Regions from separate parts of the Bacillus sp. N6 genome, predicted to be linked through region 3. Evidence: a T-box and tRNA genes for the amino acid it is inferred to sense, from the RefSeq annotation. Region 3 holds a T-box; the other regions hold tRNA genes.
The links. A T-box is a leader RNA that pairs with one kind of tRNA and senses whether it is charged. The one in region 3 lies ahead of trpS (tryptophan--tRNA ligase), so its partner is inferred to be a tRNA-Trp.
Positions count from the first base shown of each region.

Region 1: it encodes a tRNA-Trp, which carries the amino acid that the T-box ahead of trpS (tryptophan--tRNA ligase) is inferred to sense. The anticodon was not compared.
Region 2: it encodes a tRNA-Trp, which carries the amino acid that the T-box ahead of trpS (tryptophan--tRNA ligase) is inferred to sense. The anticodon was not compared.

Region 1 covers NZ_CM127843.1:737,631-743,744, reverse strand. The annotation lists gene ACUXVC_RS03800 (SH3 domain-containing protein) at 1-1,131, shown strand, start outside; gene ACUXVC_RS03795 (hypothetical protein) at 1,137-1,469, shown strand; gene ACUXVC_RS03790 (DUF3965 domain-containing protein) at 1,710-2,861, opposite strand; gene ACUXVC_RS03785 (CBS domain-containing protein) at 3,183-3,602, opposite strand; tRNA gene ACUXVC_RS03780 (tRNA-Glu) at 3,732-3,803, opposite strand; tRNA gene ACUXVC_RS03775 (tRNA-Asn) at 3,805-3,879, opposite strand; tRNA gene ACUXVC_RS03770 (tRNA-Ile) at 3,888-3,964, opposite strand; tRNA gene ACUXVC_RS03765 (tRNA-Trp) at 3,975-4,045, opposite strand; tRNA gene ACUXVC_RS03760 (tRNA-Thr) at 4,052-4,124, opposite strand; tRNA gene ACUXVC_RS03755 (tRNA-Phe) at 4,134-4,209, opposite strand; tRNA gene ACUXVC_RS03750 (tRNA-Asp) at 4,218-4,293, opposite strand; tRNA gene ACUXVC_RS03745 (tRNA-Met) at 4,297-4,373, opposite strand; tRNA gene ACUXVC_RS03740 (tRNA-Ser) at 4,393-4,485, opposite strand; tRNA gene ACUXVC_RS03735 (tRNA-Ser) at 4,539-4,631, opposite strand; tRNA gene ACUXVC_RS03730 (tRNA-Ala) at 4,652-4,724, opposite strand; tRNA gene ACUXVC_RS03725 (tRNA-Pro) at 4,740-4,813, opposite strand; tRNA gene ACUXVC_RS03720 (tRNA-Arg) at 4,824-4,897, opposite strand; tRNA gene ACUXVC_RS03715 (tRNA-Leu) at 4,901-4,989, opposite strand; tRNA gene ACUXVC_RS03710 (tRNA-Gly) at 5,006-5,080, opposite strand; tRNA gene ACUXVC_RS03705 (tRNA-Leu) at 5,110-5,190, opposite strand; tRNA gene ACUXVC_RS03700 (tRNA-Lys) at 5,206-5,281, opposite strand; tRNA gene ACUXVC_RS03695 (tRNA-Gln) at 5,286-5,360, opposite strand; tRNA gene ACUXVC_RS03690 (tRNA-Tyr) at 5,372-5,455, opposite strand; tRNA gene ACUXVC_RS03685 (tRNA-Val) at 5,464-5,539, opposite strand; rRNA gene rrf (5S ribosomal RNA) at 5,545-5,660, opposite strand; rRNA gene ACUXVC_RS03675 (23S ribosomal RNA) at 5,762-6,114, opposite strand, start outside.
Region 2 covers NZ_CM127843.1:525,030-531,159, forward strand. The annotation lists rRNA gene ACUXVC_RS02680 (23S ribosomal RNA) at 1-1,355, shown strand, start outside; rRNA gene rrf (5S ribosomal RNA) at 1,457-1,572, shown strand; tRNA gene ACUXVC_RS02690 (tRNA-Asn) at 1,581-1,655, shown strand; tRNA gene ACUXVC_RS02695 (tRNA-Ser) at 1,658-1,749, shown strand; tRNA gene ACUXVC_RS02700 (tRNA-Glu) at 1,767-1,841, shown strand; tRNA gene ACUXVC_RS02705 (tRNA-Val) at 1,846-1,921, shown strand; tRNA gene ACUXVC_RS02710 (tRNA-Met) at 1,948-2,024, shown strand; tRNA gene ACUXVC_RS02715 (tRNA-Asp) at 2,028-2,103, shown strand; tRNA gene ACUXVC_RS02720 (tRNA-Phe) at 2,113-2,188, shown strand; tRNA gene ACUXVC_RS02725 (tRNA-Thr) at 2,207-2,282, shown strand; tRNA gene ACUXVC_RS02730 (tRNA-Tyr) at 2,293-2,376, shown strand; tRNA gene ACUXVC_RS02735 (tRNA-Trp) at 2,384-2,457, shown strand; tRNA gene ACUXVC_RS02740 (tRNA-His) at 2,477-2,552, shown strand; tRNA gene ACUXVC_RS02745 (tRNA-Gln) at 2,616-2,690, shown strand; tRNA gene ACUXVC_RS02750 (tRNA-Gly) at 2,696-2,770, shown strand; tRNA gene ACUXVC_RS02755 (tRNA-Cys) at 2,785-2,855, shown strand; tRNA gene ACUXVC_RS02760 (tRNA-Leu) at 2,866-2,947, shown strand; partial or broken gene ACUXVC_RS02765 (DUF3884 family protein) at 3,113-3,432, opposite strand; gene ACUXVC_RS02770 (YebC/PmpR family DNA-binding transcriptional regulator) at 3,785-4,504, shown strand; gene ACUXVC_RS02775 (NUDIX hydrolase) at 4,653-5,114, shown strand; gene ACUXVC_RS02780 (transglycosylase domain-containing protein) at 5,598-6,130, shown strand, end outside.
Region 3 covers NZ_CM127843.1:1,146,694-1,152,823, forward strand. The annotation lists gene ACUXVC_RS05925 (DUF2268 domain-containing protein) at 1-240, shown strand, start outside; gene ACUXVC_RS05930 (YjbA family protein) at 384-1,130, shown strand; gene trpS (tryptophan--tRNA ligase) at 1,234-2,223, opposite strand; T-box leader at 2,299-2,515, opposite strand; gene ACUXVC_RS05940 (DUF3899 domain-containing protein) at 2,621-3,001, opposite strand; gene ACUXVC_RS05945 (peptide ABC transporter substrate-binding protein) at 3,321-4,976, shown strand; gene opp3b (oligopeptide ABC transporter permease) at 5,104-6,033, shown strand; gene opp3C (oligopeptide ABC transporter permease) at 6,030-6,130, shown strand, end outside.

The DNA of each region.
Region 1 (6,114 bases), 410 kb from region 3:
ACAGCAACTACTGTAGCGATTGCTTCTTTACTTCCTTCTATGGGTGAAACAAATGTACAAAAAGCAAACGCTGAACAATTATCTAATGTTAAAACTGGGTATGTCAAAGTCGATCAAGTAGCATTACATACAGAAGATAACGTAAAGAGCACATCAATTGATACAATTCGCTTTAATACAAAAGTGAACATCCTTGAAACAACTAATGGTTGGTATAAAGTATCTGTTCATAATAAAGTAGGTTATGTACAAAAAGATGCTATTTTACTAAAAAACAAACTTCAATCTAATGATCAATACATCGTCAATGCTAATGCATTAAACGTTCGCTCTGAACCTAATTTAGAATCTTCCATTTTAGATGTATTACCAAATGGCAAGTTTATTACCGTTCAAGAAGATCAAGGCGAATGGTATAAAATATCACATAATGGCCAAACGGGTTACGTACAAAAAGCATTCATCTCTAATGGTTCACAACCCTTAGTAAAAGGAATCACCGTTCAAAATAATACAAAATATACTGTTGCAACACCTAATCTGAATGTACGTAGCAACACTAGTACAAGTAGCGCTCTACTCGGTTCATTACAAAACGGTACACAAGTACAAGTAGTAGAAACTGTAGGAACTTGGTATAAAATTCGTTTTGGCACAGGATACGGATATGTAGCAAAACACTATGTAGTACAAAATCAACCACAGGCTAAAACAGATCAGCCTTCATCTATTCCAGCTGCTTTCAAATTCCCTGCTCAAGGAAGAATTAGCTCAACCTTTGATATACGATGGGAACAAATGCATTATGGTATAGATATTGCTGCTCCAGGGAACGTCTCTATCCAAGCTGCTGCTGCAGGTAAAGTTGTGAAATCTTATTATTCAGCTAGCTATGGCAATGTTGTGTTCATTGCGCATCAAATCAATGGGAAATTATATACAACTGTTTATGCTCATATGAAGGATCGCACTGTACAAACTGGTGATCAAGTACAAGCTGGACAATTAGTAGGTCATATGGGCAACACAGGTCATTCATACGGGCAACATCTTCATTTTGAATTACATAATGGAGAATGGAATTTTGAAAAAACAAATGCAGTAAATCCACTGCCATATTTAGTTAGGTAAATTGTATGCCACGCAATATACCTCTTATAATTGAATACGCAGCCTTTTTAGGTTTAATCTGTTGTTTAATCATTTACAATACAAATATTGTATTTTTATCTATTATTATTGCTTTTGTTGCATTAGAAATTATGATGGAATCATTTCAAGTGCAACTAAAACAAAAAATTGCCCATATTTATAACGCTATATTTCTTTTGAGTGCTCTCATAACAAATATAATTAGTAATGGCTTTTATTTATCTACTGTATTTCCAGTATTCTTTATGGCTGTTTTATTATTTGTAGCTAGATATATTAATGTCCCTTATAACCAAAAACAAAAACAAGAAGCTTAGAAAGAGGAGACACTGTGTACCAATCTTTCAAAGATGCTCCAATAAAATACATATTGCATTTGTATAAGAAAGCCAATACTTTTTTTGGTATACAAGGAAGTTATACTGCACAACTTCTCCTATATGGAATGTTGTTTCTTGTTTTAATCACTTTCTCCTTGTTTTACTAACAAAAAAGGATCTCACATAAACTGGAGATCCTTTTTAATTTATATTAATTTTTCATATCGAAAATATTGTTTATCCACAAGCATATTTTTCATAAATAAAGCTCAGATTATATTTTTTCTCTAAGCTCATTCGTTGTTCGTCATCGCACCAATAGAAAAGAATATCATGAATCGTTGCGTAACGCTTATTTTTAAGAAATAGCCTAAAGAATGATGGTAAACAATCATGTAATTGTATAAATATATAATTGCGTAGTGTTTCTTCTTTATATTCAATGCCCTTACAAATATACAGTAATTCTTCACAATAATATGCATGCTGTGGAACTTGTATCATCTCGAAAAATGGCACATAAGATAGTAGCTTTCCAATAAAATGACCGTATCGATCCATTACTCCTATCGTCATATGCTCCATCATTTCTTTCATTACATATAAATAATCATCTACATGTGTTGTCTTTAATGGGTCTAAGCGATCGGAAATTTGAGATAATACAGCTCTTTGACATGCTAAAACTGCCTGACTAGGTCCATAATATGATAGGAAATCTGTACACTTACGATATTTCCGTAATAAATCATGTGTATATAAATCATATACGAAAGTATTACAATACATTGCTAAACTCATCATATCACTATTTAATTGCTCTTTTGATAATGATTTCGCTCTCTTACACATATAAAAGAATGTAAATTCCAATACTTCTTTATGAGATAATAAATGTTTACAATCGGTTATACATTTCTCATTAAATTTAACTCTATCCCAAATTTCAATATCCCTATCTGTCAATTCACCTATACGATATTTAATAATTAAATAGTTTAAAGCAACTGATTGCGTCAAAAGATCCCATGTTTCATATTCCAATGAAGTATGAACAAACTCAGCTAATCCTTGTGCTATCATAAAAGCATTTGCCTCTTCATACCAACCAATCTCTTGGCATAAGCGAAGAATACGCACTAAAGTTGGAATTTCATCTTTATGAAACTGCGGTAAATTCTTTACTTTATTCATGCCATATACGATAAATGCCGCTAAATTTTCTTCTTTATAAAATTCTTTCTCTTTCCATACTAATATAGTTCGTTCTTTCCCCTCACCTTTTGGGTGACAAGGTACAAGCAAAGAAAATAATTCAGCGAAATTATTTGGTTCTATATATGTATCTGTAACCAAATTCCAATTTGGATCGCCCTGTACAGCCTTCATATAATTCCCCTTCCCTTTTCATCTATGTAGGAAATATTAATTTATTATCGTACCACTAAAAATTAATATTGTTATATTCAAAATCCCTCATAATACTTATATCTATCAGTATATCATCTTTTCTCTTATTAAAAATGAAGAATAACAAATTTAAAAAAACTGTGGAAATTATTAACCATATCCTTATTATATAATGTCTCAGATACATCACGCTAACATATTAGTTTAATCCATATATACTAGAATAATGCATCTGAACTTTATATATAATTTAGCTCTTTATGAGTGACCATTAAAATCTCGGTTAATTAAAGTTTCAATTTACTCTGTACGCTCTGAGATTTCGCTCAAGGCAAATCCAGCTTGATCATCTGCCGATTCCCTTATAGCTAAATCTCCTAGTGCTAACATGCCAATAAGCTGACCACTATCAACTACTGGTAACCGTCTAATTTGATACTGTGCCATTAGCTCTGTAGCTTTTTCAATAGAATCATTTGGAGAAACTGAGATAATATTTGTTGTCATTACATTTGTAATTTTATTAGATCCAGGATGTTTTTCAGCAATCCCTCGAACAACTAAATCTCGATCAGTAACAAGCCCAACAACTTGCTCATTTTCAACAACAGGAATTAACCCAACCGATTCTTCCTTCATTTTTACAGCTGCCTCATATACATTGTCTAGCGGTGTACAATGTACAATATGGGTACTCATTAAGTCTCTAACTCGTGTCATTATTTATTTCCTCCTTTTTATACATACCATAGCTTTTCCAAAATTCCTTTATTTATTTCTGGAAAGTAAAATGATAAAAAGGATCAACAAAATAAAAAAGAGCCAGCATAATGCTGACTCTTTTTTGTATGACCCGTACGGGATTCGAACCCGTGTTACCGCCGTGAAAGGGCGGTGTCTTAACCACTTGACCAACGGGCCATGGCTCCGCAGGTAGGACTCGAACCTACGACCGATCGGTTAACAGCCGATAGCTCTACCACTGAGCTACTGCGGAATAATATATGGTGGGCCTAAATGGACTCGAACCATCGACCTCACGCTTATCAGGCGTGCGCTCTAACCAGCTGAGCTATAGGCCCATATACTTTACAGGGGCAGTAGGAATCGAACCCACACTGGAGGTTTTGGAGACCTCAGTTCTACCTTTAAACTATGCCCCTAAATGATGCCGGCTAGAGGACTTGAACCCCCAACCTACTGATTACAAGTCAGTTGCTCTACCAATTGAGCTAAGCCGGCATAAAAAAATGGTGGCTCGGGACGGAATCGAACCGCCGACACGAGGATTTTCAGTCCTCTGCTCTACCGACTGAGCTACCGAGCCAACATAAATGGCGGTCCCGACCGGGGTCGAACCGGCGATCTCCTGCGTGACAGGCAGGCATGTTAACCACTACACCACGGGACCATTTGGTTGCGGGGACAGGATTTGAACCTGCGACCTTCGGGTTATGAGCCCGACGAGCTACCGTGCTGCTCCACCCCGCGACAATATTAAATTAAAAAATGGAGGAGGTAGAGGGATTCGAACCCCCGCGCGACTCTCGCCGCCTGTCGGTTTTCAAGACCGATCCCTTCAGCCGAACTTGGGTATACCTCCATGAAGGAAAAAATAAATATTTTATTATTATATGTCTAAACCATTTTTAAAAATGGAGGAGGTAGAGGGATTCGAACCCCCGCGCGATTCTCACCGCCTGTCGGTTTTCAAGACCGATCCCTTCAGCCGAACTTGGGTATACCTCCGAGACATATATTAAATAAAGTGGAGCCTAGCGGGATCGAACCGCTGACCTCCTGCGTGCAAGGCAGGCGCTCTCCCAGCTGAGCTAAGGCCCCATGTTTTATGGAATATCGGGAAGACAGGATTTGAACCTGCGACCCCCTGGTCCCAAACCAGGTGCTCTACCAAGCTGAGCCACTTCCCGTTAATAAAAGCGCGCCCGAGAGGAGTCGAACCCCTAACCTCTTGATCCGTAGTCAAACGCTCTATCCAATTGAGCTACGGGCGCATATGGTGCCGAGGGCGGGGGTCGAACCCGCACGGTGGTCACCCACCGCAGGATTTTAAGTCCTGTGCGTCTGCCTGTTCCGCCACCCCGGCATGTCATATTGAAAATTGGAGCGGAAGACGGGATTCGAACCCGCGACCCCAACCTTGGCAAGGTTGTATTCTACCACTGAACTACTTCCGCAAGACATGTATGAGTTATTTTATTAAAAGTGCGGGTGAAGGGAGTCGAACCCCCACGCCAAAGGCGCTAGATCCTAAGTCTAGTGCGTCTGCCAATTCCGCCACACCCGCATGTTTTATTAAAAATGGTGAGCCATGAAGGATTCGAACCTTCGACCCTCTGATTAAAAGTCAGATGCTCTACCAACTGAGCTAATGGCTCTTAATGGCTGGGCTAGCTGGATTCGAACCAGCGCATGACGGAGTCAAAGTCCGTTGCCTTACCGCTTGGCTATAGCCCATTAATTAAGAATGGTGGAGGGGGGCAGATTCGAACTGCCGAACCCGAAGGAGCGGATTTACAGTCCGCCGCGTTTAGCCACTTCGCTACCCCTCCGACATATATGGTGGAGGATGACGGGATCGAACCGCCGACCCCCTGCTTGTAAGGCAGGTGCTCTCCCAGCTGAGCTAATCCTCCATTTTGCCTGGCAACGTCCTACTCTCACAGGGACAAGGTCCCAACTACCATCGGCGCTAGAGAGCTTAACTTCCGTGTTCGGTATGGGAACGGGTGTGACCTCTCTGCCATCATTACCAGACTGTATTCATTTAAGACAAGAATCATTTTAACTCATTTGCTTTTAAAAGTCAACAAGTTTTTTATATTCTTTCAAAACTAGATAACATTGCTTCATATTATATGGTTAAGTCCTCGATCTATTAGTATTCGTCAGCTCCACATGTCACCATGCTTCCACCTCGAACCTATCAACCTGATCATCTTTCAGGGATCTTACTAGCTTACGCTATGGGAAATCTCATCTTGAGGGGGGCTTCATGCTTAGATGCTTTCAGCACTTATCCCTTCCGCACATAGCTACCCAGCTATGCCCTTGGCAGAACAACTGGTACACCAGCGGTGCGTCCATCCCGGTCCTCTCGTACTAAGGACAGCTCCTCTCAAATTTCCTACGCCCACGACGGATAGGGACCGAACTGTCTCACGACGTTCTGAACCCAGCTCGCGTACCGCTTTAATGGGCGAACAGCCCA
Region 2 (6,130 bases), 620 kb from region 3:
GCTGTGATGGGGAAGCTCCTTATGGAGCGAAGTCTTTGATTCCCCGCTGCCAAGAAAAGCTTCTAGCGAGATAAAAGGTGCCTGTACCGCAAACCGACACAGGTAGGCGAGGAGAGAATCCTAAGGTGTGCGAGAGAACTCTGGTTAAGGAACTCGGCAAAATGACCCCGTAACTTCGGGAGAAGGGGTGCTTTCTTAACGGAAAGCCGCAGTGAATAGGCCCAAGCGACTGTTTAGCAAAAACACAGCTCTCTGCGAAGCCGTAAGGCGAAGTATAGGGGGTGACACCTGCCCGGTGCTGGAAGGTTAAGGAGAGGGGTTAGCGTAAGCGAAGCTCTGAACTGAAGCCCCAGTAAACGGCGGCCGTAACTATAACGGTCCTAAGGTAGCGAAATTCCTTGTCGGGTAAGTTCCGACCCGCACGAAAGGTGTAACGATTTGGGCACTGTCTCAACCAGAGACTCGGTGAAATTATAGTACCTGTGAAGATGCAGGTTACCCGCGACAGGACGGAAAGACCCCGTGGAGCTTTACTGTAGCCTGATATTGAATTTTGGTACAGTTTGTACAGGATAGGCGGGAGCCATTGAAACCGGAGCGCTAGCTTCGGTGGAGGCGCTGGTGGGATACCGCCCTGACTGTATTGAAATTCTAACCTACGGGTCTTATCGACCCGGGAGACAGTGTCAGGTGGGCAGTTTGACTGGGGCGGTCGCCTCCTAAAGTGTAACGGAGGCGCCCAAAGGTTCCCTCAGAATGGTTGGAAATCATTCGTAGAGTGCAAAGGCATAAGGGAGCTTGACTGCGAGACCTACAAGTCGAGCAGGGACGAAAGTCGGGCTTAGTGATCCGGTGGTTCCGCATGGAAGGGCCATCGCTCAACGGATAAAAGCTACCCCGGGGATAACAGGCTTATCTCCCCCAAGAGTCCACATCGACGGGGAGGTTTGGCACCTCGATGTCGGCTCATCGCATCCTGGGGCTGTAGTCGGTCCCAAGGGTTGGGCTGTTCGCCCATTAAAGCGGTACGCGAGCTGGGTTCAGAACGTCGTGAGACAGTTCGGTCCCTATCCGTCGTGGGCGTAGGAAATTTGAGAGGAGCTGTCCTTAGTACGAGAGGACCGGGATGGACGCACCGCTGGTGTACCAGTTGTTCTGCCAAGGGCATAGCTGGGTAGCTATGTGCGGAAGGGATAAGTGCTGAAAGCATCTAAGCATGAAGCCCCCCTCAAGATGAGATTTCCCATAGCGTAAGCTAGTAAGATCCCTGAAAGATGATCAGGTTGATAGGTTCGAGGTGGAAGCATGGTGACATGTGGAGCTGACGAATACTAATAGATCGAGGACTTAACCATATAATATGTAGCAAATGTTATCTAGTTTTGAGAGAATATAAAAAACTTGTTGACTTTTAAAGTAAATAAGTTATAATAATGATTGTCTCAAAAGAATAATGTCTGGTAATGATGGCAGAGAGGTCACACCCGTTCCCATACCGAACACGGAAGTTAAGCTCTCTAGCGCCGATGGTAGTTGGGACCTTGTCCCTGTGAGAGTAGGACGTTGCCAGGCAATATTATTCCGCAGTAGCTCAGCGGTAGAGCTATCGGCTGTTAACCGATCGGTCGTAGGTTCGATTCCTACCTGCGGAGCCATTGGAGAGCTGTCCGAGTTGGCCGAAGGAGCACGATTGGAAATCGTGTATACGTCACAAGCGTATCAAGGGTTCGAATCCCTTGCTCTCCGCCATAGGATTTATAATATTTGGCCCGTTGGTCAAGTGGTTAAGACACCGCCCTTTCACGGCGGTAACACGGGTTCGAATCCCGTACGGGTCACCACTTTGGAGGATTAGCTCAGCTGGGAGAGCACCTGCCTTACAAGCAGGGGGTCGGCGGTTCGATCCCGTCATCCTCCACCATATAAATTTTATATGAATAGTATTATCGCGGGGTGGAGCAGCACGGTAGCTCGTCGGGCTCATAACCCGAAGGTCGCAGGTTCAAATCCTGTCCCCGCAACCAAATGGTCCCGTGGTGTAGTGGTTAACATGCCTGCCTGTCACGCAGGAGATCGCCGGTTCGACCCCGGTCGGGACCGCCATTTTAATAAGGCTCGGTAGCTCAGTCGGTAGAGCAGAGGACTGAAAATCCTCGTGTCGGCGGTTCGATTCCGTCCCGAGCCACCATTTATTTCAATAAAATACGCCGGCTTAGCTCAATTGGTAGAGCAACTGACTTGTAATCAGTAGGTTGGGGGTTCAAGTCCTCTAGCCGGCACCATGTAAGTTTCGGAGGGGTAGCGAAGTGGCTAAACGCGGCGGACTGTAAATCCGCTCCTTCGGGTTCGGCAGTTCGAATCTGCCCCCCTCCACCATTTACATAGGGGCATAGTTTAAAGGTAGAACTGAGGTCTCCAAAACCTCCAGTGTGGGTTCGATTCCTACTGCCCCTGCCAAATATATTTACACAACATGGCGGTTGTGGCGAAGTGGTTAACGCACCGGATTGTGGCTCCGGCATTCGTGGGTTCGATTCCCATCAGTCGCCCCATTTTTATTTTAAAAATTACAAATAATTTAATTGATACTTACATATAATTAAGTAAGAATTCGATGGGCTATAGCCAAGCGGTAAGGCAACGGACTTTGACTCCGTCATGCGCTGGTTCGAATCCAGCTAGCCCAGCCATTTTTGCGGAAGTAGTTCAGTGGTAGAATACAACCTTGCCAAGGTTGGGGTCGCGGGTTCGAATCCCGTCTTCCGCTCCAATAAAATTTAATATGGCGGCATAGCCAAGTGGTAAGGCAGAGGTCTGCAAAACCTTTATCACCGGTTCAAATCCGGTTGCCGCCTTTTCTTTTGTGCCGATGTGGCGGAATTGGCAGACGCGCACGACTCAAAATCGTGTTCCTTCGGGAGTGTCGGTTCGACCCCGACCATCGGTATCATGAACGTCGTAAAAAAACTCTATACAATTAGTATAGAGTTTTTTTGTTTTCTTTTCTTTTCATTACATGACAAAATAAGCACAAAAAGTGTACGGTGAGTAAACTGTGAAACATTAAAAGGATAAAAACAAACATTCAATTTTATCCTTTTAATTGCGGTATTTAGAGAGAATTTCTCCACCCTGGTGACATGAAGTTAAATCCGACACCACCAGTAGATATTAGTACATTATCAACGGTTAAGTTTGTAATTTCTAAAAACTTCTTTTTAAACTCTTCTCTGTTGTACTTATACATTGTTGAGTGGCACGCCCACATTTGCGTTGAAGTACTTAACCAGTTCCCTAATTCCTTCAATTCAGGAAACGCCTCAAATTGGATTGGTTCATCTCATTTCATGAATCTTACTTGATAGATAGTTGGGTTTAACTTTTCTCCTATTCCTTTAAAAGCATGTGATTTTTTTCATTTGAATGTGTCATAATTCTCCCTTCATCTTTTCTTCAAATTTTTTCCTATTTTTATTATACAACAATAGAAAGTAATTATAGGAATATTATGGAAATAGGTATTAGCAATATAAAAAGACTCTAACAGAAATGTTAGAGTCTTTTTTGTTAAATTATATTATGTGATGCTAAAATTCGTAATAAACTTAGGAATTCATGTATAATATAACTTGTCGAAAGAACAAAATGATAGTGATTTATATTATGTCTGTAATATGAATCAAAAATGAACTTTTTATATTTCTTTTAAAAATGTGTTGAACACACATTATATTTCATATTAATATTTTTATGTAGATTTAAAACGAGAAAGAGAGTGGAAAGTATGGGCCGTAAATGGAACAATATTAAAGACAAAAAAGCATCAAAAGATGCAAATACAAGCCGTATATACGCGAAATTTGGACGTGAAATTTATGTGGCAGCAAAACAAGGCGAGCCAGATCCAGAATCAAACCAAGCGCTTAGAGTCGTATTAGAACGTGCGAAAACATACAATGTACCAAGAACAATTATTGATCGTGCAGTTGAAAAAGCAAAAGGCGGTTCAGAGGAAAATTATGACGAGCTTCGTTATGAAGGATTTGGACCAAATGGAGCTATGGTTATTGTAGATACACTTACAAATAACGTAAACCGTACTGCAGCAGATGTACGAGCTGCATTTAGCAAAAACAGTGGTAACATGGGTGTAAACGGTTCTGTAGCTTACATGTTTGATGCGACAGCTGTTATCGGCCTTGAAGGTAAAACATCAGATGAAGTTCTTGAAATTTTAATGGAAGCAGATGTAGATGCACGTGACATTCTAGAAGAAGAAGATGCTGTTATCGTGTATGCTGAACCAGATCAATTCCATTCAGTACAATCTGCACTTAAAGGTGCTGGTGTTGAAGAATTTACAGTTGCAGAATTAACAATGCTTGCACAAAGTGATGTTACACTTCCTGAAGATGCTCAAGTACAATTTGAGAAAATGGTTGATGCATTAGAAGATTTAGAAGATGTACAACAAGTTTACCACAACGTAGACTTAGGAGAGTAATACGATGAAAGCCCCTGTTCGTTTAACGAATAGGGGCTTTTTTTTATGAAGTTAATTAAGGTGATGAATTATTAAAGGTATTTTGGTGTAGATAGGGAATATGCTTATAGGGATATATGAAATAACCATTATTTCTAGGAGGCTTAGTATGGAACATAAGACACCAAAGCATATAGTTGCCGTAGCGGGTTATTTAACAAATGAGAAAAATGAAGTGTTATTAACAAAGGTACACTGGCGAGCTGATACGTGGGAAATGCCAGGAGGACAGGTAGAAGAAGGAGAAGCACTTGATCAAGCTGTCTGTAGGGAAATAAAAGAGGAAACAGGCTTAACGGTGAAGCCCATCGGAATTACAGGGGTTTATTATAATGCCTCTATGCATATTCTAGCTGTTGTTTTTAAAGTAGCATATGTGAGTGGCGAAATAAAAATTCAACCTGAAGAAATACAAGAGGCTAAATTTGTTGATTTAAATGAAGAGAACATAGATGAGTATATAACGCGTCCTCATATGAAATCCAGAACGCTTGATGCGATGAGAGCAACACATTGTATTCCATATGAAACGTGGGAAGTACAGCCATATAATTTAATAGGAAGATTGTAAAGAAAAGAGTAGCTGATTTGAGATACATTCAAATCACTACTCTTTTTTGTATACTGTTTAAGAAAAAGGTAAAAATAATAATAGTGTTAGTATTGATTTATAGAACGTTTGTTCTTTATAATATATATGTTATATACATTAAGATTACTAGATAGTCAAAAGTATATATATTTGTAGATGATATAATTAAAGTGTAAAGTGAAAATATAATAGCCTTAAGGCTTACTCTGTTATTGGTTATTCGTGATTGAATATAATCTATATTCAATATTTCAGATGAATAGTAGATAAAAAAGGTCTGTGATACAATACTTTTTTACCCCGCTATTTGCCGGGAACGTGATTGGTGAGGGCTGATTAAAGTTTCACTTTATACCTTACAATGATGTAAGGTACGTGTAAGAGAAATCGATGGGATATTTTTTTACAACAATGTATTCTTAAAGTAAGAGTTATATGCTGTGTGGAAAAGAGGTGTTCAAGATGAAAGAACGAGTATTATCTAGGGTGAACTATCATCAAAAAGTTGCATTAAATCCAATGACTAAACTTTTTTATAAAGCCATTATATTATTATTATTGTTAAGTTGTACGTTATTATTCATTGGAAATGTAATGATTGAGAAAAGTGACATTAGTAAATTACATGTACCGGCTAATTTAGAGGTGCCAGAATCATTAACACATGCATTTATTGCGACAGAAGATAAAAGATTTTATCATCATAACGGTTTAGATTATATAGCAATTATTAGGGCCTCTGTTGAGAATATAAAGGCTGGTGGTGTCGTGCAAGGAGGAAGCACGATTACACAGCAGCTATCTAAAAATGCTTTTTTAACGAATGAGCGTACATTTTCTCGTAAGTGGAAAGAGATTTTTTATACGAAAAAAATTGAACGCACATTTACGAAGGATGAAATTTTAAAATTATATGTAAGTAACATTTATTATGGTGAAGGAGCATGGGGAATTGAAAAAGCAGCAAACCTTTACTTCGGTAAAAAGGTGAACCA
Region 3 (6,130 bases):
AAAGAAGAGGCTATTTATTATTGGAAAAATGTTGTACATGAAAGAATAAGTATAAAACGAGGAACAAGGGAACATGACATCTTATTAAATGGCTTTCACTCTTATCCGAAGATGCTTGGCTATGCGCTTGGATTTCATATTGTCAAAGATTGTGTAACTTTGGAAGGAGAAGATACACTTTCTTTATTATCTATAGATGCAAAAGAAATATTGAATAAAGCAAATACATTTCATATATAAAAAAACAGGAATTCTATTTCCTGTTTTTTTAGTATTAATAGAAGAAAAAATAATAATTAGAATATATTTCCTCAAGTGGAATAAAGTTAAGCAAAAATGAACATAATGATTGGTACAAACAGTAGTGAAGTGAGGGGTAGTGAATGTTATATCTACATGATGTATGGGTAAATTGGTTTGAAGGTGAAGAAAATGGGTATAACGTTTGTCATTTTTACGAATGGCGGAAAGATGATACGATTGAGCTATTAGATCAAGTGCCATTATTAAAAGTAGATGCCACATTATATCATTACATCGAGAACGAATTGTTAGAGCTTCCGCAAAAAATGCTGGAAGACGTACATCATAAGGCTTATATTCGTAAAAATCATGAACGTTTGCAGCAAGAGTATTGCTTTGTTGTTACAGATGGGAAAGGCATTATTGCGATTGACACAATTGGTTACAATGTACCAATTCGCAAAAGCAGACTTATACCACGCCAAGAGCAGATGGTATATGAGATGGTAGAAAACGTACAAGCAGAAAAGTATGAGTTCCAAGTAGAAGAAACAGAAAAAGAACATCACATTTTATCACCATCGCCTTTCATTATGAATGGCTTGACTCGTAAAGAAAGACAGCTAAAACAATTATTATTTATGGCGTTAGATCAATTACATACAACGAAAAATACAGCAGAGATTCGCTATTGGTACACAGAGTGGGATCCATCAGCATATGGAACGGTTCAACATATGGAGTTCGAGGATATTTGGGCTAGACTGTATGATGAAGCGAAAGCGGGCTGGTCTGAGAAACATGAACAATTATGCGAGCGTCTCGTAAAAGGACAGCCATTTTTTGAAAAGTTATGGGAAATGGAAAATGAGCAAAAGGTAAATTAAAAAACCGCCAATTGGCGGTTTTTTAATTTTGTAGTAATCTAGTTCCAGCGGCAAGAATGTTCGGTGGCCTCGCATTCTAAACTAGCCGCCTCCGCTTTATATGTTACCTACGTTTTCTGCTTAGTCCCATTGCGTTTTCTACTTTGCGTAGTTGTTTGAATGCAACGCGGTTTGCTTTTTCGGCACCTTTGTCTAGAATTTCGTCTAGTTCTGGTGAGCTGATTAGTTCGTTGTATTTGTCTTGGATTGGACGAATTGCATCTACGACTACTTGTGCTAGGTCGCCTTTGAAGTCTCCGTATCCTTTTCCTTCGTACATTGCTTCGATTTCTTCTACTGTTTTTCCAGAGAATGAGGAGTAGATTGTTAATAAGTTAGAGATGCCAGGTTTGTTTTCTTTATCGAATTTCACAATACCTTCAGAATCAGTTACAGCACTCTTAATTTTCTTTTCAATTGTTTTTGGCTCATCAAGCATACTGATCATTGATTTTGGATTCGGATCAGATTTGCTCATTTTTTTCGTAGGTTCTGTTAATGACATAACGCGAGCTCCTACTTTTGGAATACGAATTTCAGGCATTGTGAAGATTTCACGGTAACGTTTGTTGAAACGCTCTGCTAGGTCACGTGTTAATTCGATATGTTGCTTTTGATCATCACCAACCGGCACGATTTCAGTATTGTAAAGTAAAATATCAGCAGCCATTAATGGTGGATACGTAAGTAATCCAGCTGGAACTGAATCTCTACCAGAAGCTTTATCTTTATATTGCGTCATACGCTCTAATTCTCCAACGTAAGCAACAGATTGCATGATCCAACCTAGTTGAGCGTGTGCTGGTACTTCTGATTGTACAAATAAAGTAGCTTTTTCAGGGTCAATGCCACATGCCACATAAAGTGCAGCAAGACTGCGGATGTTTTTACGAAGTTGTACGGGATCTTGAGGTACTGTAATCGCATGTTGGTTTACAATACAGAAATAACAGTCGTGTTCATTTTGAAGCTCTGTAAACTGCTTCATTGCTCCTAAATAGTTTCCAAGTGTAATCGTTCCACTTGGCTGAATACCAGAAAAGATAACTGACATAAGTAATTCCTCCTAAAATTGAATGCGTGATGGGGGAAGAGAAGGCAAACAAAAAAGCCCATTCATCCCAAAAACCATAGGGACGAATGGACCGCGGTACCACCCTAATTATTTCACTACTGTGAAATCTCTCTAATCCATAATAACGTTTGGATATAACGCCAAAGCCTACTACTCTCGGTTCGGTTTGGTGCTCAAAAGCCCATTCCATACTGTACAATTACTTGTTCACACCGACCACAAGCTCTCTGAAATTGCCTCAATATGTACTCTTCTTTATCATCGCATACATATAAATTTATTTATTGTTACTTGAGCTCTTTTAATATGAAAGAACTAAAGTTTTATAACAAAATGTTTTGCTGATTATTATATCATATGGGATAGTGTTTGCAAACTACATCAAAATAGTAAAGCTAATAAGGGTCGAGAACAACCCAAGAACGATACCTGTAATACAAATTGGATATGTCCATTTGAATGAATATGTTTTATAAATACGTTCTTTCTTATCTGTAGGTTCCTCGACTTCTTCAATTAAAGAGTCAATCTTTTTATTCGTACCAAATACTCTTTGGAATGCGTAAATGGTTACATTGAAAAAACCATTTTGAAATATGTATAAAAAACCGCCGATAAGAATAAAAAACAGTGCAATATAAAACGAGATGTTGACAAAATTCAACAAAAATTGCGATGAAATGAGGAATGCGCCAATACTAGAAGCGATTATCGCTATGAAAATTAGTATACAAGTATGAAAAAAAACTTTATTCAAAATGTTCCCCTCCGTCAAAATATTACTAGAATTATTATACTATAAAAGCTATAATATGTACTAGAATTAATTTTTTGAAAATTATACGCAATTAAAGGTCTGATTTCAAGATGATGGTATCAATGTTAACGTATCCCTTTACAAAAAAATAAAAATATAAACATTTTATTAAAAATTTTAACAAAAAAACAAAAAACTATATTCACAATTGTTATATTATATGTATAATGAAAATTGTAGAAACTTGGAGATTATTCTTTCAATTCTACTTTTTAACAAGTGAGGGTACAGGAAGTGCAAGTAGGGGAGGCAACACAACATGAAGAAAAAGATACCGTTATTAGTTGCATCGACTTTAACTGCAAGTATGTTGCTGGGTGCGTGTAGCTACCAAAAAGATGACGCAAAAGCAAAAGGGAAAGAAAACACTACGAGTAGTAGTAACGGAAAGCAGGTTCTTAATTTAACAGAGTTATCTGAAATTCCGTCAATGGATGCATCGCTAGCATCTGACGCTGCATCTTCTACAGCATTAAATAATACGATGGAAGGTTTATATCGTATCGGCAAAGATCAAAAGAGAGTGCCTGGAATTGCAGAAGATGTTCAAAAGCTAGATGACGGAAAGAAATACATATTTAAATTAAGAAAAGATGCAAAATGGTCGAATGGGGAGCCTGTAACAGCAAAAGACTTTGTGTATTCATGGAAAAGAGCAGTAAATCCAGATACAAAAGCGACGTATTCGTACATTATGTTTGATATTAAAAATGCAGAGAAAATTCATAAAAAAGAATTACCTGCTGACCAATTAGGTGTAAAAGCGATTGATGATTATACATTAGAAGTGGAATTAGACAATCCCGTTCCTTACTTTGTTGATTTAACAGTTTATCCGGTATTTTACCCACTAAATGAAAACTTTGTAAAAGCACAAGGTGATAAGTTTGGGTTAGAGGCAAATACAACATTATATAATGGGCCATTTGTTATGAGTGATTGGAAACATGAGCAAAGCTTCCAGTTTAAGAAGAACCCATCATATTGGGATAATAAAACGGTTAAAATCGAAGAGATTAACTTTAATATTGTAAAAAATACGTCAACTGATGTAAATTTATATGAGACAAACTCGATTGATCGTGCGGCTCTAACTTCAGAATTTGTTGATAAGTTTAGACAAAGCTCAGAATTCCACACAAGAAAAGAAGCAGGGGTTGCTTACCTAAGATTTAATCAAAGTAATCAATACTTAAGTAATAAAAACTTAAGAAAAGCAATTTCAATGTCCTTTGATCGTGATAACATTGCGAAAGTTATTTTAAATAATGGTGCGATTGGAGCTTATGGATTTGTTGGAAAAGATTTCGCTGAAGGTCCGAATAAAAAAGATTTCCGAGCTGAAAATGGAAAGCTAGTTGAAACGAATCCAAAAGAAGCGAAAAAGCTTTGGGAAACAGCGAAGAAAGAGCTTGGCACTGATAAAATCGAACTAGAATTCTTAAACTTTGATAATGAAGATGCAAAAAAGGTTGGTGAATTCTTAAAAGGTGAGATGGAAAAAAACTTACCTGGTTTATCAATTAAAATTAAACAGCAGCCATTTGCACAAAAAAATAAATTAGAAGATTCTCAGCAATATGATATTGCGTTTGGTATTTGGGGCCCAGATTTCCCAGATCCAATCTCATATTTAGATATGTTTGTTACAAATGGTTCTCAAAATAAAACAGGGTATTCTAATCAGAAATATGATGAGTTAATTCTAAAAGCTAAAACAGATACAAAAGATTTACAAGCACGCTGGAATAACCTTTTAGAAGTAGAGAAGATGTTAATTAAAGAGGATGCAGTTATCACTCCAATCTTCCAAAAAGGTTCAGCATATATAGTAAAAGATGCTGTAAAAGATATTATACCAATCAACTATGGTGGTAGATTAACTTACAAATGGGCATCTGTTGAACAAAAATAATCTTTTTTTCCATCGTTTACAGGGGTATATGCCTATGATGGGCATATGCTCTTATTTTAAAAAAATAAAAGTAAGAATATTTTAAACTATCTTATTGCTTTTGAGAAAAACGGGGAGGTGCTTGACTATGGGACGTTATGTATTAAAACGTTTCGTGTACATGGCTTTGACATTATTTTTAATTACTACGCTGACTTTCTTTTTGATGAAATTACTTCCGGGTTCTCCGCTTAAAAACCAGGAGAAGCTATCACCGGCACAAAAAGAAATCATTCTGGAAAAATATGGTTTAAATGATCCGGTACCAGTTCAATACGCACGTTACTTAGGTAACTTAGCAAAAGGTGATTTAGGGGTATCATTCCAATATGATAACCGTCCAGTAACAGATATGATTGTGGATCGCATTGGACCATCAGCACAGCTTGGTTTACAAGCGATTATATTAGGAACATTTATAGGTTTAATTTTAGGAATCGTTGCGGCACTTCGTAACAATACATGGGTCGATTATGGAGCGACAATTATTTCCGTACTCGGGATGTCGGTACCATCATTCGTATTCGCTGCTTTACTACAATATTTCGTAGGGGTAAAACTTGGTTGGTTCCCAGTAGCGTTCTGGAAAGGACCAGAGTTTACAGTAATGCCTACAATTGCTTTATCGATGGCAGTTATCGCAACAATCGCACGTTTCTCTCGTGCAGAATTAATTGAAGTTATGCAAGCCGATTACATTTTAACAGCAAAAGCGAAAGGAATTAGCCAAGGCGTTATCATTGTCAAACACGCACTTCGTAACGCATTAATTCCAGTAGTAACAATTTTAGGACCAATGGTTGCGGCATTAATTACAGGAACACTTGTTATCGAGCAAATTTATGCTGTACCAGGACTTGGGGAACAATTCGTTAAATCTATTACAGTGAATGACTATACAGTTATTATGGGAACTACGATTTTCTATAGTGCGATCTTCATTTTAGTTATTTTCATTGTTGATATTTTATACGGAATTATTGATCCTCGTATTCGTTTAGCGGGAGGGAAAAAATGATGAAAGATGTACAAAAATTATCTCCAGATTTATTTCAACAAGCCAATCAAAATAATGTTGATAATGAAGTCATTGCCCGTCCAAGCTTAACGTTTTG